DNA from 3 places in the Delftia sp. 60 genome. Region 1 is predicted to be linked to each of the others. Evidence: predicted binding sites of a transcription regulator. Region 1 holds the regulator's gene; each other region holds the start of a gene.
What was found. Region 1 encodes LexA, which represses DNA repair genes until DNA is damaged. Its sites were predicted from a motif close to ACTGTATNNNNATACAGT; they were not measured.
Positions count from the first base shown of each region.

Region 1 (7,092 bases):
ACCTTGGCTCATCCAACGAACGCAGGCAGGCCGAGGTCGACTCCGCGCAACCGTATCAGTGGCTTACACACTGGAACGTCTTGGCGACGACGATGTCGAGAAGGCTTGGTGGATGGCCGCCTGTTGGCGAAGTCGGTAAAGACCGGGTTGGCGGCGGTCTGAAGAGGCTGCGTGGCATTGGGAGAATGCCTGAACATGTTCCCCCGCTGGTGAGTGGCGTGAGAGGAGTCATGATTGCGCTCGATATCTGGCAGTTCCGTGCCTGGTTCTCATTGAGAAACTGGTTGCTGAATGGAGTGGGGTACTCGCGGTGTCCCAATCACCTTCGGCGGCTCCTGCATCAGGGGCGTATTTGAGCCGCATGCAGCATTGACACCCGTGATCGCGGCATTGGTCCGCATCCGTTTTTCGTCTTGGGAAATGGTGCGAATGCTGGAGACGAATTCCAGCTCCTTGCGCGCCTGCTTGCACTGAAGGGACGCGCCGAGCTGCTCGGGCGCAGGAGCAGTTGTCTGGCGGGCTTGCTGCTCGATGACGCGCTGCTGGCTCTCGATCTGGCGCTGCTGCATTTCGTTCATCTGGCGCTGATACTTTTGTTCATTCGCCTGTGCTGCATCAGCCCGTTCACGGGAGATCTCATTGTCCGATTTTTTGCGCTGTATCAGAGCTCCAGTGTCATTGCTGCTGCAAGGACTGTCTGAGAAAGTCGACTTTCCAGATGCATCCTTGCATTGAAAGACCTGGGCTGCGGCAGGCAATGCGAAAAGTACTGTAAAGATTGCTGTGGTCAAGAGTCGCATATGCATATCGATGAATTGATGGGCCTGATCGGAATCGAATTACAGACGAAGAATAGTCCTTTGACCCGCATGCCTGGCAACTTTCGTCTTGGTTCGAATGGCCCGCTTCACTCGGCGTCCCGCAGGGCAGCGCGGCGGGCTGCTTCAGCGGTCTCCTGAGCCTCCTTCTCGGCTTGCCTGAAACGTTCTTGTACCGGAGTCGATGTGCCGTCATGGCCGCCTGCGGCGCGCTCACCGATGTGAATGTTGGAAAGCCTTGCTGTGCCGTACAGCAAGGCCGCTGCAATGATCAGGAGCACGATGAATTTCATTGTTGCATTGTGCCGCTGGTCATTTGGAGGGTACGGCCAGCGTCTGCAACGCAATCTCACACCTCTGCCGCTTGCCAGGTCCAGAGTAAACTCGCCCCCGCAGCCAGCACTCGCTGCACGATGGGAATGGAGCTTCCCGAAACCGCCCTGCGAAGGGCTGATGGCTCCTGCCTTGGTGGGATGGGTCCTGCCGGTGGCGGGGCCATGTCTTGATCCTGCCCGGCACGCCCGTCCCGGTTATTCGATGAAAGGACGGTCATGGGGTTCTACGGTTTCATTTTGGTGTTCGTTGGAGGCGGCCTGGGGTCTGCGCTCCGGCATGGCACAAACTTGCTCGCGCTGCGGCTGGTGGGCAGTGCGTATCCACTGGGTACATTGGCGATCAATGTGCTGGGTGCCTTCGTGATGGGGGTGGTGGTGGAGTGGTTTGCGCTCAAGACATCGCTGCCGCAGAGTGCGCGGCTGTTCATCACCACGGGCATTCTGGGTGGCTTCACCACGTTTTCGACGTACGCGTTGGAGGTCGGCATGCTGTATGAGCGTGGCGACTGGCTGGCCTCCGTGCTGTATGCGCTGGGCTCGCTGGTGCTTGGCGTGGCTGCGCTGTTTGCGGGGTTGGGGCTGGTGCGCATGGTGGCCCATTGAGACACCGTGATTGCGCTATGCTGTGTGCCATGGCCCGCCTGAACGCAACGCAGATTATTCGCACCATCCATTGGATGGTGGGTTAGCCAGCGGCCTTCAGCGCCATGCAACCCGCCCAGAGGAGGCGGGTTTTTTCATTCCGTCTCCGGGGTTTTCTCAAGCCTTTCAGGAGATGGATATGCAGGTTTCCGAACAGTCCCAGCCCCGTTGCGCAGAATATGCCGATGCCCCTGCCGCCAACGCGCGGCTTGCCACGCTGCACATGGTCTGCGGCAAGATCGGCTCGGGCAAGTCAACGCTGGCGCGGCAATTGGCGGCCGGGCCCGGAACGGTGTTGGTCAGCGAGGATTCCTGGCTGGCCGGCCTGTACCCCGGTGAGATGCAGTCGGTGGCCGATTACGTGCGTTGCAGCACGCGGCTCAAGGGGTTGATGGGGGCGCATGTACAGGCGCTGCTGGACGCTGGCGTGTCGGTGGTGCTGGATTTTCCGGCCAATACCCTGGAGGGGAGGGGGTGGGCGCGCAGCGTGTTCGAGAAAGTGGGCGCCTCGCACCGCCTGCATTTTCTGGATGTGCCTGACGAGGTCTGCAAGCAGCGCTTGCGTGCGCGCAATGCGGCAGGCGAGCATCCGTTTCAGGCCAGCGATGAGCAATTCGACCTGATCACGAGCTACTTTGTCGCGCCCTCCGACGAGGAGGGCTTCGACGTGGTGCATCACCCGTATGCGCCGCTCTGAAGTGCTGGTCTGAACGAGAGACTTCGCCATGGCCTCATCCCATCATCTCAGCTTGATCGGGCTTGCACCTCCACCCAATAGCGTGTGCGGCTGCGCAGTTGCAGAGGAAAGCGGCTGACGAGCGCGGCCAGGGCGCGATCCGTGTCATCCACGGGAAAGGCGCCCGAGACAAGCATCCCGGCGACCTCGGCCGAGCAGCCCAGGTAGCCGGGCCGGTAGCGGGCAAGGGCGTCAATCAGCTGGCCCAACGGCATGTCCAGTGCGACCAGGCCGCCTTCATGCCAGCTGGCTGCAAAGGGGTCTGCGGACGTGGGCGGCTGGGTGGCGCTGGACGAGAAGGCGGCTTGCTGTCCGGCCTGCAATTGCGCGGAGGGTGCATCGCTGTCCAGAGGCTGCAGGCGCACGGCCTTTTCCTGCACGGTGACATGGCACAGGCCATCGTCCGCAAGATGGACCGTGAAGCGCGTGCCCAGGGCTAGTACGTGGCCTTGCGGGGTGTGCACGCCGAAGGGGCGGCCCAGCGCGTCGGGCTCGGTGGCGACGAGGATGCGGCCACGGTGCAGGCGCAGCAGGCGCTGGCGGTCGTCAAAAACGGTGTCCAAGGCGGTGGCCGTATCCAGGGCCACCAGGGAGCCGTCGGGTAGCTTTAGATCCCGGCGCTCGCCTGTGGCTGTGCGCTGCCCTGCCTGCCAGCTTTCCAGTGGTGCGCCTTTCCAGGCCATCCAGGCCGTGGCTCCGCTGCCCAGGCCCAGCGCCACGCCGCGCACCACGGAGCGGCGGGTGGGCGAGGCGCGACGGCCCAGCGCCTGGCGCGCCAGTGGTGCGGGCAGATGCGACAGCTGCGCGGTGACGGATTGCACGCGCAGCCAGGCGCGCTGGTGGGCGGGATCGGCCTCATGCCATTTTTGCCAGTCCTGTTGCAGGCCCGCTGTGGCGGAGGCGCCGCGCAGTTTCACGTGCCAGGCGGCGGCCTCATGCAAGGCGCGGCGGTCGTTGCCTTCCAGATGTCTCTCGCCCATGTGGCTATGCCAGGACCAGGCAGCAATGCTCCATCGCCCGGGTCAGGTAGTTGCTGACGGTGCGCAGCGATACACCCAGGCGCTGGGCGATCTCTGGGTAGCTCAGTTCCTCGAACTGGGCTAGCACGAAGGCTTCGCGAACCTTGGGGGGAAGACCCTGGAGCATGCGGTCCACATCCAGCAGGGTCTGCTGGATGATGGCCTGCTCTTCGGGCGAAGGCGCCAGCGATTGCGGCAACTGGGCCAGATAGTCCAGATAGGACTGCTCCAGCGTACGGCGGCGAAACAGGTCGGCGACCAGGCCCCGGGCGATGGTGGCCAGGTAGCGCCTGGGTTCGCGGATGTCCTGCTGCGGCAGGGGCGAGCGCAGCAGGCGCACAAAGGTGTCCTGGGCCAGGTCGGCGGCATCGTCACGGTTGCCCAGGCGTTTGCGCAGCAGGCTTTCCAGCCAGGGATGGTGGTTCTGGTAGAGGCTGTGCACGGAGAAGGCTGGGGCGGAGGAGGCGGGCGCGCAGTGGCAATCGCTGCTGCAAAAGATAATAAGAATGCTTATCAATTATCTTTCAGGCCGGCGCCCCTCCCGCAAAGAGGGCATCCACTTGTTGCATGTGCGCTACAGGGCAGTGGTGGCCGCCAGCCTGCACCAGATTTGCGCAGGCCGATTCCTCGTGCGGCACGCGGTCCGCGCCACCCAGGTTTGTGTCGTGCAAGGTGTGTCGCACACCTTGCATCGGGCCTCAGTTGGCTGCTGGTCCGCCATGCGCTTCCATGCGCTCCAGCGCGGCGCAGACATCGGCCATTCGCCCGGAGATGAACAGGCATTCCGGCTGCTCCTGCGGCGACCGCTGGATGATGCGCAGGCCTGAAGGCTGCTCAGGTGCGGATTGCAGGGTGGGCTGCGCCGGCAGCAAGGGCAGGATCAGCTGGGCATCTCCATGGTCTGCAGCGCGTGCGGCCTTGCCGCGGCGCTGCTGGCTGCGCCGGCGTGCCTTGCTGAAAGAGATCACGTTGGCGGGCTCGGGTGCTGCAGCAGGTAATGGCTGGCAAGCAGGGGCTTGTGCAAGTGGCATGGCCGACTCCATGGCGGTCGCAGTCAGGCGGATGCCATGTGCCAGGCGCAGGAAGGAAAAAGAAGACAGTGTTGGCAGAGCGAATCCCATGTGACGACTCCTGTTGGCGTGTTTCAAAGAGGCATGGACACAGGCAGGATTGCGGTTTACGGGCAAAGCTCCGCCCAGGGCGAAGCTCCAAGGCTTCGCGCCTACCACCTGGGCGGTGCGTGAAATGGGGTGAGGCGGCCTGAGAAGCGCCGCCAGTCCGGCTTACATGGACATGCTGTTGCGGATCAGCCCCACGGCCAGGCCTTCAATGGCAAAGGCCTCTTCGGGGGCGACGCGGATCACCGGGTAATCGGGGTTTTCCGGCAGAAGTTCCACGCCCTGCGTGGTGCGGCGCAGGCGCTTGACGGTGACTTCGTCACCCAGGCGCGCCACGACGATCTGGCCGTTGCGGGCTTCGTGTGCGGACTGCACGGCCAGCAGGTCGCCGTCCATGATGCCCGCGTCGCGCATGGACATGCCGCGCACGCGCAGCAGATAGTCGGGGCGCGTCTGGAACAGGCTGGGCTCGACGGAATAGGTTTGGTCGATGTGTTCCTGCGCGAGAATGGGCGAGCCCGCCGCAACGCGGCCCACCAGGGGCAGCATCAGCGGTGCCAGGGCCGACAGCGGCAGTCCGAAGCTGGTGCCGCGCGCGGCATTGATGTTGCGCACGGTGTCGGTACGCAGGCGAATGCCGCGCGAGGTGCCGCTGACCAGTTCGATCACACCTTTGCGGGCCAGGGCCTGCAGGTGTTCCTCGGCAGCGTTGGCGGACTTGAAGCCCAGCGTGTTGGCGATTTCCGCGCGGGTGGGAGGCGCGCCCGTGCGGGAGATGGCGGCCTGGATCAGGTCCAGGATCTGTTGCTGGCGGGCGGTGAGCTTGGGATGGTCGAGCATGGCGTGCGTCCGGTCCTTGAGGGCAGATGGCAGGCTGGGAGGCCATCTGATGATTTATACAGTATCTGTATTTTTAACCAGTTTTCCAAGAGGTGCAAGTGGGGCAGTCAAAGTTGGTGATTCTGGGCACGGGCGGGACCATCGCCGGCCGGGCGGATTCGCAGTCGCAGGGCGTGGGGTACAAGGCCGGGCAGATCACGGTGCAGTCGCTGCTGGAGGCCGTGCCGGACCTGGAGCAGCAGGCGCTGGGACCCGTGCAGACGCAGCAGATCGCGCAGGTGGACAGCAAGGATATGGACTGGCCCGTGTGGCGCGCGTTGCTGCGCGCCTGCACGCAGGCACTGGAGGATGCGGACACACACGCCGTGGTGATCACGCATGGAACGGACACGCTGGAAGAGACGGCCTGGCTGCTGCACAGCCTGCTGCCGGCCACCAAGCCCATTGTGTTGACCTGCGCCATGCGCCCGGCCACGGCCCTGTTGGCAGACGGACCGCAGAATCTGCGCGATGCCGTGACCGTGGCTGCCAGCGGCGGGCGCAGCGGCGTATGGGCGGTGGCAGGCGGCGAGGTGCATGCGGCAGCCCAGGTGCAGAAGGTCCATCCCTACCGGCTGCAGGCAATGCGCTCCGTGGAAGGCGGGCCCCAGGCGTTGGTGGAGGAAGGGCGTGTGCGCTGGCTGGTGCCCGATGCGCCGTCCTCCCCCGCCGCGCCGTCCACGGGGGCCATGGTGCCTGCGACCATGTCATCTGATCTGCTGGCGCTGGATGAGCTGCCCTGGGTCGAGGTGGTGTTCAGCGGCGCCTTGGCGCGTGCCAGCGGCGTGGATGCGCTGGTGGCGGCAGGCGTGCGTGGCATCGTCGTGGCTGGCACGGGCAATGCGACGGTTCACGAAGGCATGGAAGCGGCCTTGCAGCGTGCCCGCGACAGGGGCGTCTGGATCTGGCGGGGCACGCGCTGTGCCGAAGGCCTGCCCGTGGCCTCCGGCCTTGGGACCAACCCGGCAGAGGCCGATTTGGCGCATCTGCCCGTGGCAAAGGCCCGGATTGCGATGATGCTGGCGCTGGCAGCACAGCCGCGCGATTGAGCCGGGCGGCGACGCCGGCATTTCTTCAGTTGCTGGCGGTCAACAAAAAAGCACCCGGCGGGTGCTTTTTTCGTTGCGGCACATGGCCTGCATCACTCAGCCAGTGCAGCCAGTGCGCGTTGGGTGATGTCCTCGACCGAGCCCAGGCCGCTGATGGCGCGGTACTTGGGCGCCGCTGCGGCTTCCTTTTCGGCCCATGCACGGTAGTAGTCCACCAGGGGGCGGGTCTGGCTGCTGTAGACGTCCAGGCGCTTCTTGACGGTTTCTTCCTTGTCGTCTTCGCGCTGCACCAGCGGCTCGCCGGTCACGTCGTCCTGGCCTTCGACCTTGGGCGGATTGAACTTGACGTGGTAGGTGCGGCCCGAGGCGGGGTGGGAACGGCGGCCGCTCATGCGCTCGATGATGGCGTCGAAGGGCACGTCGATCTCCAGCACATAGTCCAGCTTCACGCCAGCGGCCTTCATGGCGTCTGCCTGGGGAATGGTGCGGGGAAATC
Region 1 covers NZ_PEFD01000001.1:3,700,126-3,707,217, forward strand. The annotation lists gene CLV01_RS16830 (DUF4124 domain-containing protein) at 270-800, opposite strand; gene CLV01_RS16835 (hypothetical protein) at 908-1,111, opposite strand; fluoride riboswitch at 1,225-1,288, shown strand; gene crcB (fluoride efflux transporter CrcB) at 1,370-1,756, shown strand; gene CLV01_RS16845 (AAA family ATPase) at 1,935-2,492, shown strand; gene CLV01_RS16850 (FecR domain-containing protein) at 2,540-3,511, opposite strand; gene CLV01_RS16855 (sigma-70 family RNA polymerase sigma factor) at 3,516-3,992, opposite strand; gene CLV01_RS16860 (hypothetical protein) at 4,249-4,671, opposite strand; gene lexA (transcriptional repressor LexA) at 4,834-5,508, opposite strand; gene CLV01_RS16870 (asparaginase) at 5,607-6,596, shown strand; gene adk (adenylate kinase) at 6,689-7,092, opposite strand, start outside.

Region 2 (7,092 bases), 2.7 Mb from region 1:
TGGCGTATGGACTGGCTTTTGGCGCGGCCCTGCTGTGGCCCTGCTATTCGCTGGCTGCGCGGCGCTGGGGCGGTGGCCACAATGCCGTGGGCCTTTTCCTGATATGGACCGCGCTGGCGCTGTGGATCAAATGGCTGTGGCTGGGCGGTGAAGGCGGCATGCAATGGTCAGGCACCGTGGTGCTTCAATTGCTGGCCGTGGGCGGGCTCACCGCCCTGGGCTACAGCTGCTGGGAGCACGGCATACAGCACGGGCATCTGGCCGTGATGGCTGCCGCCTCGTACTTCACGCCCGTGTTCTCTGCCTTGCTGGCCAGTGCCTGGCTGCAGGTGCAGCCGGGCTGGGGCTTCTGGCAGGGCGTGGTGCTGGTGACCGTGGGGTCGCTGGTGTGCTGGGGTGCGACCCGGCGCGCAGGCTAGCCTTCGTCCTCTGCTCCTGCGTCCCAGTCTTCGCTGCGCCCCCGCAGCACCTTGCTCGCAATTTCTCCACCAAAACCGCGCGCGGCCAGGAAACGCATCTGCTTAAGTCGTTCCTGCGGTGTGGCCGGTGGTGCGCCGAAGCGCTGGCGCCATACGGCAAGGGCACGCTGCAGTTCGGTGGCGCGCAGTTGCTCTGCGGCGGCGCGCACCAGGCCGTCGTCCAGTCCCTTGTTGCGCAACTCCTGCACCACGCGTGCCGTGCCAAAGCGCGCGGCCTTGCGGTGCAGCACGGACTCGGCCACGCGCTGGGCACTGATGAAGCCGCGCTGCTCCAGCGCGTCGAGCATGGCGCCCAGGTCTTCGCCTTCCTCCACATGGGGGCGAGCTTGCGTTCCAGCTCCAGCCGTGAATGTTCGCGCTGGCCCAGCAGCTTGAGCGCCCGGCCCTTGAGCGACAGCTTGGCGAATCCCATGCGGCAATGTCTCCTGAATCGTCCCGAATAAAAAAGGCCCCCACGCTCCCCTTGCTGCGCAAGGTCCGCTGCCCCCCAAGGGGGCCGCTTTTTTGCCTTGGGGCGTCCCGGCGATAAAAAAGGCGCAGACGTGAGCCTGCGCCAAGATGGCAAACACAGTGTGTGCAGGCGCGGCAGCGCCTGCAGTGAGGGGTCAGGCCGCTCAGGCTTCGATCACGCCGTCCTTGTCGGCCTTGGCCTTGCCCGCCTTGGCGGCCTTGGCTTCGGGGGCATCGCCACCGGCCGTGGGCAGCAGGGCGATGCCCAGGCTGTCGCGCACCTTGTTCTCGATTTCCACGGCCAGGCCGCTGTTCTCGCGCAGGAATTCGCGGGCGTTGTCGCGGCCCTGGCCGATCTTCTCGCCGTTGTAGGCATACCAGGCGCCTGACTTGTCGAGGATCTTGGCGTTGACGCCCATGTCCAGGATTTCACCTTCGCGCGAGATGCCTTCGCCGAAGAGGATGTCGAACTCGGCGGTCTTGAACGGAGGCGAGACCTTGTTCTTGACGACCTTGACCTTGGTCTCGTTGCCGATGGCCTCGTCGCCCTTCTTGATGGTGCCGGTGCGGCGGATGTCCAGGCGGACCGAGGCGTAGAACTTCAACGCATTGCCGCCCGTGGTGGTTTCGGGGCTGCCGAACATCACGCCGATCTTCATGCGGATCTGGTTGATGAAGATGACCATGCAGTTGGTCTTCTTGATGGTGGCTGTCAGCTTGCGCAGCGCCTGGCTCATCAGACGGGCCTGCAGGCCGGGCAGCTGGTCGCCCATCTCGCCTTCGATTTCGGCCCGGGGTGTGAGGGCGGCCACCGAGTCCACGACGATCATGTCCACGGCGCCCGAGCGCACCAGGCTGTCCACGATTTCCAGGGCCTGCTCGCCGGTATCGGGCTGGCTGATCAGCACTTCGTTGAGGTTCACGCCCAGCTTCTGGGCGTAGCTGGTGTCCAGTGCGTGCTCGGCGTCGATGAAGGCGCAGGTGCCGCCCTGCTTTTGCATTTCGGCGATGACCTGCAGCGTCAGCGTGGTCTTGCCCGAGGATTCAGGGCCGTAGATCTCGATCACGCGGCCACGGGGCAGGCCGCCAACGCCCAGGGCGATGTCCAGGCCCAGCGAGCCGGTGGAGACGACCTGGATGTCCTGGATGGCTTCGCCTTCACCCAGGCGCATGATCGTGCCCTTGCCGAACTGCTTTTCGATCTGGGCGAGTGCGGCCTGCAGGGCCTTGGCTTTTTCACTGTTGGCGGTGGTGACGGCGGTGTTCATGCGGACTCCTGGGTTGGCTGGGGTTTCAGCTCTGTATTTGCATTCAGGCTGGATGCTTGAACAGTAGTTTATGGGCTTGTTGGTTTGTTTTGTTGGTGTTTTTAGTCAGTTTTCCTGACTTGTTGGATTTGCCTCCACAATGCATCCATGAGTGAGTTTTCCCCCGTCACGCCGCCCGCCGATGCCTGGCGCCAGACCCACCTGGGCCGCCTGCTCGGCCATGCCATGCGGCGGTTCGACGCGCGTGTGCTGCAGCTCATGGCGCGCGATGTGGAGGTGCCGCTTGCGCTGTCCAATCTTGCGGCGCGCGACAAGGTGGGGGCTGCCCACATCCACATCACGCGGCATCTGTCGCTGGCTGGCGACAGGCTCACCGACCTGGCCGAGCGCGCTGGCATGACCAAGCAGTCCATGGGCGACCTGGTGGCCCAGTGCGAGGCCTGGGGCCTGGTCACGCGCGAAAGCGACGAGCGCGATGCGCGCGCACGCCGCATCCGCTTCACGCCTGCGGGCCTGGCATGGCTGCAGGCCTTCCATGACGCCGTGTCCCAGGCCGAGGCCGAGTTCCGCGAGGAAGTCGGCGACGACATCGCCACCGTGGTGGCGCTGGGGCTGGAGGCCTATGCGGGCGGCGGCTCACTCGGGTAAGGTCCCTGCCCGTGGGGCGGGGCGCATCCTAGAATCCTAGGAATCAAAGACGCGCATTTCCAACATCCAGAGCGCGTCTGTATTTCAGGAGACAACCCCATGCGCATTCTGATTGCCGAAGACGACCAGGTCCTGGCCGATGGTCTGCTGCGCAGCCTGCGCGGCTCGGGCGCCGTGGTCAGCCATGTGGCCAACGGCAGCGAGGCCGATACCGCGCTGATGACCAGCAGCGAGTTCGACCTGCTCATCCTGGACCTGGGCCTGCCCAAGATGCACGGGCTTGAAGTGCTCAAGAAGCTGCGCGGCCGGGGCGATGCGCTGCCGGTGCTCATCCTCACGGCGGCCGACAGCGTGGAAGAGCGCGTGCAGGGGCTGGACTACGGCGCCGACGACTACATGGCCAAGCCGTTTGCGCTGTCCGAGCTGGAGGCGCGTGTGCGCGCTCTCACGCGGCGCGGCATGGGTGGCGCCAGCAGCACCATCAAGCACGGCCCCCTGGTCTACGACCAGGCCGGCCGCGTGGCCACCATTGACGGCAAGATGGTCGAGCTGTCGGCGCGCGAGCTGGGCCTGCTGGAAGTGCTGCTGCAGCGTGCGGGCCGGCTGGTCAGCAAGGACCAGTTGGTCGAGCGCCTGTGCGAATGGGGCGACGAGGTCAGCAACAACGCCATCGAGGTCTATATCCACCGCCTGCGCAAGAAGATAGAGCGCGGCCCCATCCGCATCGCCACCGTGCGCGGCCTGGGCTACTGCCTTGAGAAGATCGCTTCCTGAGGCCGCTGCCCTGGCTGTCAGGCCCGGGTTGGCTTGCCTGCGCATAGTGGCGGATGCCACGGGGCCGTGAACCCGTCGTGAGGGCTGCCCGCCGATGAAAATCTTCCAGCGTGAACAGCGCTCACTGTTCGGCGAGATCCTTGACTGGATGCTCACGCCGCTGCTGCTGCTGTGGCCCGTGAGCCTGGCGCTGACCTGGCTGGTGGCCCAGGGCCTTGCCAACAAGCCGTTCGATCGCGCGCTGGAGTACAACGCCCAGGCGCTGGCGCAGCTGGTGATGGTGCAGCAGGGCAAGGTGCTGTTCAACCTGCCGCAATCGGCCAGCGAGATCCTGCGCGCCGACGAGTCGGACACCGTGTATTTCCAGGTGCTGGGCGTAAAGGGCGAATACCTGGCCGGCGAGCGCGATCTGCCGCTGCCGCCCGAGTCCGACGATCCGCCATCCGGCGATCTATCGCCCGGCGGTGCACCGACCGGCGGCGCCGTGCAGCTGCGCGATGCGGAGTTTCGCGGCATTGACCTGCGCGTGGCCCATGTCTGGGTGCGCATGCCCCTGCCCGACGAGCCCCAGGCCCTGGTCCAGGTGGCCGAGACGCGCGAAAAGCGCAGCGTGCTGGCCACGGAAATCATCAAGGGCGTGATGCTGCCGCAGTTCGTCATCCTGCCCCTGGCCGCCTTGCTGGTGTGGCTGGCGCTGGCGCGCGGCATCAAGCCGCTGCACCGGCTGGAGGAGCGCATCCGCGCGCGCCGGCCCGAGGACCTCTCGCCCATCAACCACAAGGACGTGCCGCTGGAAGTCGTGCCGCTGGTGGACTCGGTCAACGACCTGCTGGGGCGGCTCGGTGATTCGCTGGCCACGCAAAAGCGCTTTCTGGCCGACGCGGCCCACCAGCTCAAGACACCGCTGGCCGGGCTGCGCATGCAGGCCGAACTGGCCCAGCGCGAGGGCGTGAGCACGGAGGAGTTGCGGCAGTCCCTGGCCCAGATCGCGCGCTCCAGCATCCGCGCCACGCACACGGTGAACCAGTTGCTGGCGCTGGCGCGCGCCGAGAGCGCCGGCGTGGGCCGCGGCCTGGCCATGCAGCCCTGCAACCTGGTGCGCATCGTCACCGACGTGGTGCGCGACTGCCTGCCGCGCGCCATGGACAAGCATGTGGACCTGGGATACGACGGCGCCGAGTCATCAGCCACCGGCGTCTGGCTGCAGGGCAACGCCACGCTGCTGACGGAGCTGGTGCGCAACCTCGTGGACAACGCCATCAACTACACGCCTTCCAGCAGCAGCCGGCCCGGCATGGTCACGGTGCGCGTGCTGGCCGATCCCTTCGGTCAGGTCCTGTTGCTGCAGGTGGAGGATTCGGGACCGGGCGTGCCCGAGGCCGAGCGCGAGCTGGTGTTCCAGCCGTTCTACCGCGTGCTGGGCTCGGAGGCCGATGGCTCGGGCCTGGGCCTGCCCATCGTGCTGGAGATCGCGCGCCAGCATGGCGCCCAGGTGGTGCTGGAAGATGCGCATCCGGGCCAGCAGCCGCCGGGTGCGCGTTTCAGCGTGCGCTTCAAGGCGCTGCGCTCGCCGCCGTCGCCCAAGCCTGCGGCATAGGTGGCGGGGCTTCCCCGGCTGCCGCAGATTCCCCGGGAGCCACAGGCGCCACCGCGATCCGTCCCGGCGTCTGCGCGGCATGGTCCACCAGCCAGTTGCGGAAGATGCCCAGGGTGCCGTGGTTGGCGCGGTCGGCCGGATAGCACAGCCAGTAGCCCAGGGCGCTCTGGTAGCCGTGCTGGGGCAGGGGCTCGTTCACCAGGCCGGCCGCGATCTCGTCCTGCACCAGGCAGCGCGGCACCAGGGCGATGCCCATGCCGGCCATCACGGCGCGGATGATGGTCTGGAACTGGTCGAACTGCGGGCCCGCAAGGGGGCTGATGCCGTTGACGCCATGGGCCTCGCTCCAGCGCGCCCAGGCATCGGGAATGGTCACATGGCGCAGCCGGGTGCAGCGCGCCACGTCCTGTGGGGTGGTGATGCGTGCCTCGGGGCCTGCGCCACGCGGCGGTGCGATCAGGGCCACCTGGCGGCCCACCAGATAGTGGGCATGCGCGCCATTCCAGTGCCCGTCGCCAAACAAAATTGCGCAGTCCAGCCCCGGACTGTCAAATTGGTAGCTGTGTACGTAGGGTACAAAGTGCAGCGTGATCTGTGGATAGCGCTGCTGAAACTGGGGCAGCCTGGGGATCAGCCACTTGGCCGCGAAAGTCGGCAGCGATGACAGGTGCAGCGCGCCTCGGCTGTCATCGCTGGTGATGAGTTCGAGGGTGGCTGCCTCCAGCTGGCCCAGCAGGGCGCGCACTGCGCGCTCATAGCGCTCGCCCGCGGGCGTCAGCCTCAAGCGCTTGCGCTCGCGTTCGAACAGCGGCACGCCCACCCATTTCTCCAGCTCCTGGATCTGCTTGCTGACTGCGCTTTGCGTCAGGTGCAAGGCTTCGGCCGCGCGCGAGACGCCCCCGAAGCGCACCACGGTGGAGAAAGCGCGCAGCAGATGCGTGGGCGGGTTGAGGCGGCGCAAACTCATGACAGGGATATGATGAAAGTATTCCTGTTTGGAATATTAACAGGCACAGTATTTGCTTTTTTTGTGAGCAGATTTCTTTTAATCTGAACTTGTTTGTAAGAAAGATCCTATGCAACGACGTCATTTCCTTGCTTCCATCGCCGCTTCTTCTGTCGTTCCTGGAATGTCCTTCGCCCAGGACACCTCCCGTCCCCTGCGCATCGTCGTTCCGTTCCCTGCTGGTGGCTCCACCGACATGGTCCCGCGCAACATGCAGGACGTGCTGCCCAAGCTGCTGGGCGGCCAGGCCGTGGTGATCGAGAACAAGGCCGGCGCTGGCGGCTCCATCGGCATGGCCGAAGTGGCGCGTGCCACCGACGGCGTGACCTTCGGCATCGCCACGCTGTCCACGCACGGCGTGAACCCCGCCGTGTTCAAGAAGCTGCCCTACGACGCCATCAACGATTTCGTCGGCGTGACCGAGATCGTCAAGGCGCCTGGCGTGATCGTGATCAACCCCAAGCTGGTGCCCGCCAACAACTTCGCCGAGTTCGTGAAGTACCTGAAGGCCAACCCCGGCAAGGTCAGCTTCGCAACACCCGGCAACGGCACCATCGGCCACATGTGGGGCGCCCAGTTCATGAAGAGCACGGGCACCGAGATGCAGCACATCCCCTACCGCGGTGCAGGCCCGGCCATCAACGACGTGCTCGGTGGCCAGGTTCCCGTGTACTTCGACCAGGTGGCTTCCTCGCTGCCCCACATCAAGGGCGGCAAGGTCAAGGCCCTGGCCGTGTCCTGGCATGAGCGCCTGGACGTGCTGCCCGACGTGCAGACCTACGCCGAAGCCGGCCATGCCGACCTGAATGATCCTTCGTGGTTCGGCCTGGTGGCCCCCAAGAGCACCCCGCCCGAGCAGATCGCCCGCGT
Region 2 covers NZ_PEFD01000001.1:998,989-1,006,080, forward strand. The annotation lists gene yddG (aromatic amino acid DMT transporter YddG) at 1-419, shown strand, start outside; partial or broken gene recX (recombination regulator RecX) at 416-891, opposite strand; gene recA (recombinase RecA) at 1,094-2,197, opposite strand; gene CLV01_RS04530 (MarR family winged helix-turn-helix transcriptional regulator) at 2,345-2,845, shown strand; gene CLV01_RS04535 (response regulator) at 2,945-3,619, shown strand; gene CLV01_RS04540 (sensor histidine kinase) at 3,714-5,216, shown strand; gene CLV01_RS04545 (LysR substrate-binding domain-containing protein) at 5,173-6,183, opposite strand; gene CLV01_RS04550 (Bug family tripartite tricarboxylate transporter substrate binding protein) at 6,293-7,092, shown strand, end outside.
Region 2: the regulator LexA is predicted to act here: its motif matches at 2,228-2,245, upstream of recA (recombinase RecA).

Region 3 (7,092 bases), 2.5 Mb from region 1:
GGCCTGGCGCCCTTGCCCGGCCATGCGGCCGAATTCCCGGAAAAGCCCGTGCGCATCGTCGTGCCATTCCCCGCCGGTGCCGCAGCCGATGCCGCCATGCGCGTGGTGGCCCGCAAGATGTCCGAGCTGTGGCGCCAGCCCGTGGTCATCGACAACCGCCCCGGCGTGCATGGCTTCCAGCTGGTGTCTTCCGCGCCGGCCGATGGCTACACCCTGCTGCTGGGCGCGGGCTCGGGCATGGTGACGGCGCCGCTGCTGTCCAGCAAGCTGTCCTACAACCCCTCGCGCGACTTCGTGCCCGTGGGGCGGGTGCTGATCAACGTGCCCATCCTCACCACGCACCCCAGCCTCAATGTGAGCACCGTGCAGGAGCTGGTGGCGCTGGCGCGCAAGAACCCCGGTGCGCTGAACTACAGCTCCAGCGGCAACGGCACGCCAGGCCATCTGTCCATGGAAATGTTCCAGGCCGCCACGGGCACGCGCATGCTGCAGATTCCCTACAAGGGCGGCGCGCCCGCCGTCAACGAACTGGTGGGCGGCCATGTGCAGCTGGGCATCAATGCCGTGCCCAGCGTGGTGCTGCAGATCAAGGCCGGCAAGCTCACGCCGCTGGCCGTGGCCAGCGCCACGCGCTCGCGCGCGCTGCCGCAGGTGCCCACCATGGCCGAGGCGGGCGTCAAGGACTTCGAATACGACATCTGGTATGCGCTGTTCGCGCCCACCGGCACGCCGCCTGCGGTGGTGGCCAAGGTCAATGCCGCGCTGGTGCGCTCGCTGCAGGACCGTGAAGTGGCCAAGTCTCTGGAGGCACAGGGCGCCGAGCCCGCGCCCACCACGCCCCAGGAGCTGGCGCGCTTCATGCAGGAAGACACGGCGCGCTGGGCCAAGCTGGTCAAGGAACGCAACCTCAAGCTCGACTGAGCGCCAGCAGCATGAGCAACACATCAATCACCCACCTGGGCGGCGTGGTCCGCCACAGCCTCGTCGTGCCCATGCGCGACGGCGTGCGCCTGGCCACCGACCTGTATCTGCCCGAGAACCTCGGCCCCCACCATCCCGGCCCGCTGCCCGTGCTGCTGGAGCGCACGCCCTACGGCAAGAACGAGGAAACGCGCCGCGAGCGCAGCGCGGCCAACCTCCTTCCCATGCGCCGGGGCGAGGTGGCGGCCCGCTTTGCGCGCGAAGGCTATGCCGTGGTCGTGCAGGACTGCCGGGGCCGCTTCGGCTCCGAAGGCCAGTTCACCAAATACCTGGGCGAGGCCCACGATGGCGCCGACACCCTGCAATGGATCATGGAGCAGCCCTGGTGCAACGGCAGCGTGGGCACCTACGGCCTGTCCTACGCCGCGCACACGCAGACTGCGCTGGCCACGCAAAGGCCGCCGGGCCTCAAGGCCATGTTCCTGGAATGCGGCGGCTTTGCGAATGCCTACCGGGGCGGCATACGCCACGGCGGTGCCTTCGAGCTGAAGCAGGCCGTCTGGGCCCTGCGCAATGCGCGCAGCGGCAGCAACCACCTGGAGCCCGCAGCGCGCCAGGCGCTGGAGCAGGCCGACATCGGCCAGTGGTGCCTGCGCCTGCCCTGGTCGCGCGGCGACTCGCCGCTGCAGTGGGCGCCCGAGTACGAGGACTACCTGTTCAGCCAGTGGGAGCGCGGCAGCTTTGACGACTACTGGCGCCAGCCCGAGCTGTACGCCGCCGGCCACTACGGCGCCTTCGACGGCCTGGCCGTGATGCTGATGTGCGGCTGGTGGGACCCATATGCGCAGACCACCACGGACAACTACCTGGGCCTGTCGCGCGGCGATGGCCGGGTCCGCATGGTGCTGGGCCCCTGGACCCATGGCGAGCGCAGCGTCCCGCATGCGGGCGATGTGGATTTCGGGCCCGATGCCGTGCTCGACGGCGCACTGGCCGACGACTACGTGGCCATGCGCCTGGCCTGGTTCGACCACTGGCTCAAGGGCCGGCCCATGCCCGCGCGCCAGCAAGCCGCCGTGCGCTACTTCCGCATGGGCGGCGGATCGGGCGCGCGCACGGCCCAGGGCCGGCTGGACCACGGCGGGGCCTGGCGCAGCGCCGACCACTGGCCCGTGCCCGGCACGCAGCCCACGGCCTGGCACCTGCACGCCGACGGCAGGCTGGCCCGCGAGCCCGCGCCGCAGCCGGGCGTGCGCAGCTACCGCTTCGACCCGGCCTGCCCCGTGCCCACCCTGGGCGGCTCCATCACCTCGGGCGAGCCGCTGATGTTCGCAGGCGCCTACGACCAGGTCACGCACGAGAGCACCTTCGCCGCCCGCCCGCCCTACGGCCCGCTGTCCGAGCGTGGCGACGTGCTGGTGTTCCAGACCGAGCCGCTGCAGCAAGACCTGGAGGTCACGGGCACCATCACCATCGAGCTGCAGGTGTCCTCGTCCGCGCCCGACACGGACTTCACCGCCAAGCTCATCGACCAGTACCCGCCCAGCGCCGACCATCCGCAGGGCTATGCGATGAACATCACCGACGGCATCCTGCGCTGCCGCTACCGCAACTCATGGGAGCAGCCCGAGCTGATGGCGCCCGGCGAGGTGGTGGCCATCACCATCGAGCCCATGCCCACCTCCAACCTGTTCCGCAAGGGCCACCGCATCCGCCTGGACATCTCCAGCAGCAACTTCCCGCGTTTCGACGTGAACCCCAACACCGGCGCGCCCGAGGGCAGTGCGGGGCCCAGGCAGGTGGCGGTCAACAGCGTGCACCTGGGAGGCTGCCATGCCTCGCGCATCGTGCTGCCGGTGGTGGCGGTCTAGGCGGAGAGCACACGCGTTTGGCTGCCTGGCATGTTTCGCAATTTGGTTGTACCATGCAACCAAATTGCGAAGGAACATCGCCATGGACATGCAGCAGCGTCAGTTGGAACTGGCCGGCCCCCTGCCGGCCCTTGCACCATCGGGGCGGCTTCGGGGGCGTGTCTGCCTGGTGGTGGGCGCCACCAGCGGCATAGGCCGGGCCACCGCCCTGCGCATGGCCGAGGAGGGCGCCGCCGCCGTGGTGGTCACGGGGCGCCGCCGTGAGCTGGGCCTGGAGCTGGAGCAGGAAATCCGGCAGCGAGGGGCAGACGGCCTTTTCCTGGCCTGCGATGCAACGCGGCAGGAGGACATGGCGGCGGTGGTGGAGCAGGCCGTGGCGCGCTTCGGGCGGCTGGACGCGGCCTTCAACAATGCGGGCTTCCAGGAGCGGCGTGCCGCGCTGGCCGAGCAGGATGATGCGGTCTTCTCCCAGGTCTTCGATACGAATGTGCGTGCGGTCTTCCACGCCATGCGCCATGAACTGGCGGCCATGCTGGCCACGGGCGGCGGCACCATCGTGAACAACACCAGCGTCAGCGGCATACGCAATCCCAACCCGGGCCTGTCACTGTACGGCGCCTCCAAGGCTGCGGCCCTGTCGCTGACCCGCGCCGCCGCCATGGAGTACGCGCCGCGCGGCATCCGCATCAATGCCGTTGCCCCTGGCCGCGTGGTCACGGACATGATGCTGGGCTCGGGCATTGCCGACATGCATGCCGTGGCGGCGGGCCTGCCGCTGCGCCGCATGGGCCATCCGCAGGAGGTGGCCACGGCCGTCGTCTGGCTGATGTCGGACGAGGCGGCCTTTGTGGTCGGTCACTGCCTGGCGACCGATGGCGGCTTCCTGGCCGGATGAGCCTGCCCGGGGCAAGTCCGTTGCGCGAAGTGAGCACTACCGGGTTTGATATGATGACTGTATAAAGATACAGTTTTCGAGCGGCCTGGCTGCCCGATCTGCCAGGCCCATGCTCCCTCCCCACCGCTTCTACTACCTGCACAACTTCCAGCGCGCGCTGGACTGGATTGGCCAGCGTTACGGCGATCTGCTGGACGCGCCCGAGCAGGCATTCCTCACCCGTTTCACGCAGCTGCCCCAGCCCTCGCAGGCGCTGATGGTGCGTTTGCTGATGCGGCGCGGGCCGTGGTTTCGGGCCGGCAAGCTGGTGTACGAAGAGATCCCCGGCATTGCCGAGGCAGCCGCGCCCCTGCTGGAGCTGGGCTGGCTGGATGCGGGCCACCCCATGGCGCTGGAGGAGCTGTTTGCGCTGCACACCAAGCCCGAGCTGCTGCAGCTGTTCGCAGGCTCACACGTTCACTCAGGCCTGCGCAAGGCCGAGCTTTTGCAGGCCCTGCAGCCCCTGCATGAGGCGCCCAGGCCCTATGCGCAATGGCAGCCCCAGGGCGTCGGAGCCGGCGAAGCCGCCTGGCGCGTGATGGTGGGTGCGCTGTGCGAGCGCTTTCGGCTGATGTTCTTCGGCAATCTCTACCAGGACTGGTCGGAATTCGTGCTGGCCGACCTGGGCGTGTTCCGCTACGAGGCCGTGGCCTTCGATGCGGCGTCGCGGGCCTTCCAGTCGCGTGCCGATGTCGATGGCTACCTGGCCCTGCAGGCCTGCCGCGCGGCGCTGGATGAGGGCGTGGAGATCGATGCGCTGCTGCAGCAGGTGGTCGGTTGCGCCAGCGGCAATGCCTGGCTGGAGCAGCGCCGCGCCAAGGTGCTGCTGCGCATAGGCCAGGCCTGCGAGCGTATGCAGGACTGGGAGCGTGCCGAGCAGGCCTATGCGCAAAGCCGCTACCCCGGCGCCCGCCACCGGCGCATGCGTGTGTACGAGCGCATGGAGCGCTTTGCCGATGCCATGGCGCTGGCCCAGGCCGCCCAGGCCCAGCCCGAGAGCGACGAGGAGCTGCAGCGCGTGGCGCGCATGCTGCCGCGCCTGCGCCGCAGCCTGGGGCAGGGCGCGCGCGGGCGTGCGGCGGCGCTGGCGCCCGTGGTGGCGCAGATGCGCATGGACGTGGAGCTGGAGCTGCCGGCGCGGCCCGCATCGGTCGAATACGTGCTGCGCGACCATTGGCACAGCGACGCCGCGCCGGTGTTCTACGTGGAGAACGCGCTCATCAACTCGCTGTTCGGCCTGCTGTGCTGGCCGGCCATCTTCGCGCCGCTGCCGGGCGCCTTCTTCCACCCGTTCCAGAGCGGCCCGGCCGACCTGTCCGCGCCCGACTTCGTGCAGCGCCGCGCAGCCTTGTTCGAGGAATGCCTGGCGCATCTGGACGATGGCAGCTGGCGCGAGGTCATCGTGCAGCGCCATGCCGACAAGCAGGGCCTGCAGTCGCCCTTCGTGTTCTGGGGCACGCTGAGCGCGCCGCTGCTGGCGCTGGCGCTGGACTGCATTCCGGCCGCCCACCTCAAGCTGTTCTTTGCGCGGCTGCTGCGCGACGTGCAGGCCAACCGCACGGGCTTTCCCGATCTGGTGCGTTTCTGGCCGGCCGAGCGCCGCTACGAACTGGTCGAGGCCAAGGCCCCCGGCGACAAGCTGCAGGACAACCAGATCCGCTGGCTGCAGTACTGTGCCGAGCACGGCATTCCCGTGCGCGTGTGCCATGTGCAGTGGCGCGGCCAGCCGCTGGGAGAGGCCGCGTGAGCTACACCGTGGCCGTGCGCGCGCTGTGCGAGTTCACGGCACGCGCGGGCGACCTGGACCTGCGCTTCACGCCCGCGCCCAGCGCGCTGGAGGGCATGGCCGGCCACAGCCTGGTGCAGTCGCGCAGGGGCAAGGACTACGAGACCGAGATCAGCCTGGCCGGTGAATACGGCGACCTGCGCGTGCGCGGCCGCGCCGACGGCTTCGACCCCCAGGCCGGCCAGCTGGAGGAAATCAAGACCTACCGGGGCCAGATCGAGGGCGTGCGCGCCCACCACCGGGCACTGCACTGGGCCCAGGCGCGCATCTACGCCCATCTGCTGTGCCAGGCGCGCGGCCTGCAGCGGCTGCGCGTGGCCCTGGTGTATTTCAACGTGGGCAACTCGGAGGAAACCGTGCTGGTGCAGGAGGAAGACGCGGCCACGCTGCGCGCCTTCTTCGAGCAGCAATGCGCGCTGTTCCTGGACTGGGCGCGCAGCGAGGCCGCCCACCGCGCGGCGCGCGAGGCGGCGCTGGCCGCGCTGCGCTTTCCCATGCAGGGCTTTCGCGCGGGCCAGCGCGAGCTGGCCGTGGCCGTCTACCGCGTGGCGCGCGCGCAGCAGGGCGGCCAGTGCCTGATGGCGCAGGCGCCCACGGGCATCGGCAAGACGCTGGGCACCATCTTCCCCATGCTCAAGGCCATGCCGGACCAGGGCCTGGACCGCCTGTTCTTCCTCACGGCCAAGGGCACGGGCCATGGCCTGGCGCTGCAGGCGCTGGCCAGCGTGAACCGGCAGATTGCCGAGCAGCATCCGCCCTTGCCTGAGGAGCCGGATGCGCCACAACCGCTGCCCTCGCCACCCGCACCGCCCGCACCGCCCGCAAGGCTGCGCGTACTCGCCATCCTGGCGCGCGACAAGGCCTGCGAGCACCCCGACAAGGCCTGCCACGGCGACTCCTGCCCGCTGGCGCGCGGCTTCTTCGACCGGCTGCCCGCCGCGCGCGCCGCCGCGCTGCAGCAGGCGCCCTGGGACCCGCCCGCCGTGCGTGCCGTGGCGCTTGCGCACGACATCTGCCCCTACTACCTGTCCCAGGAACTGGTGCGCTGGAGCGATGTGGTCGTGGCCGACTACCACTACTTCTACGACAGCGCCGCCATGCTGTACGCGCTCACCCAGGCCCAGCAATGGAAGGTGGGCGTGCTGGTGGACGAGGCCCACAACCTGCTCGAGCGCGCGCGCCGCATGTACACGGCCGAGCTGTCGCAGTTCGCCCTGGCCGCCGCCCGCAAGTCGGCCACCGGTGCCGTGCGCAAGGCGCTGGACCGGCTCAGCCGCAGCTGGAGCGCGCTGAACAGGGAGCAGACCGCCAGCTACCAGGCCCATGAGGAAGTGCCCGCAGGCCTGCTGGGCGCCGTGCAGCGTGCCGTTGCCGCCATCGCCGACGCCAATGCCGACAGCCCCATGCTGCCCGGCGACCCGGTGCTGGACTTCTACTGGGAAGCGCTGCAGTTCATGGCGCTGGCCGAGCAGTTCGGCGGCCATGCGCTGTTCGATGTCCACCTGCTGCCCGGGCGTTCAGGGCCCCGTCGCGCGCCGGCCTCCACGCTGTGCATACGCTGCGTGGTGCCCGCGCCCCAC
Region 3 covers NZ_PEFD01000001.1:6,164,473-6,171,564, reverse strand. The annotation lists gene CLV01_RS27710 (Bug family tripartite tricarboxylate transporter substrate binding protein) at 1-921, shown strand, start outside; gene CLV01_RS27705 (CocE/NonD family hydrolase) at 933-2,792, shown strand; gene CLV01_RS27700 (SDR family NAD(P)-dependent oxidoreductase) at 2,875-3,687, shown strand; gene CLV01_RS27695 (VRR-NUC domain-containing protein) at 3,797-5,473, shown strand; gene CLV01_RS27690 (ATP-dependent DNA helicase) at 5,470-7,092, shown strand, end outside.
Region 3: the regulator LexA is predicted to act here: its motif matches at 3,744-3,761, upstream of CLV01_RS27695 (VRR-NUC domain-containing protein).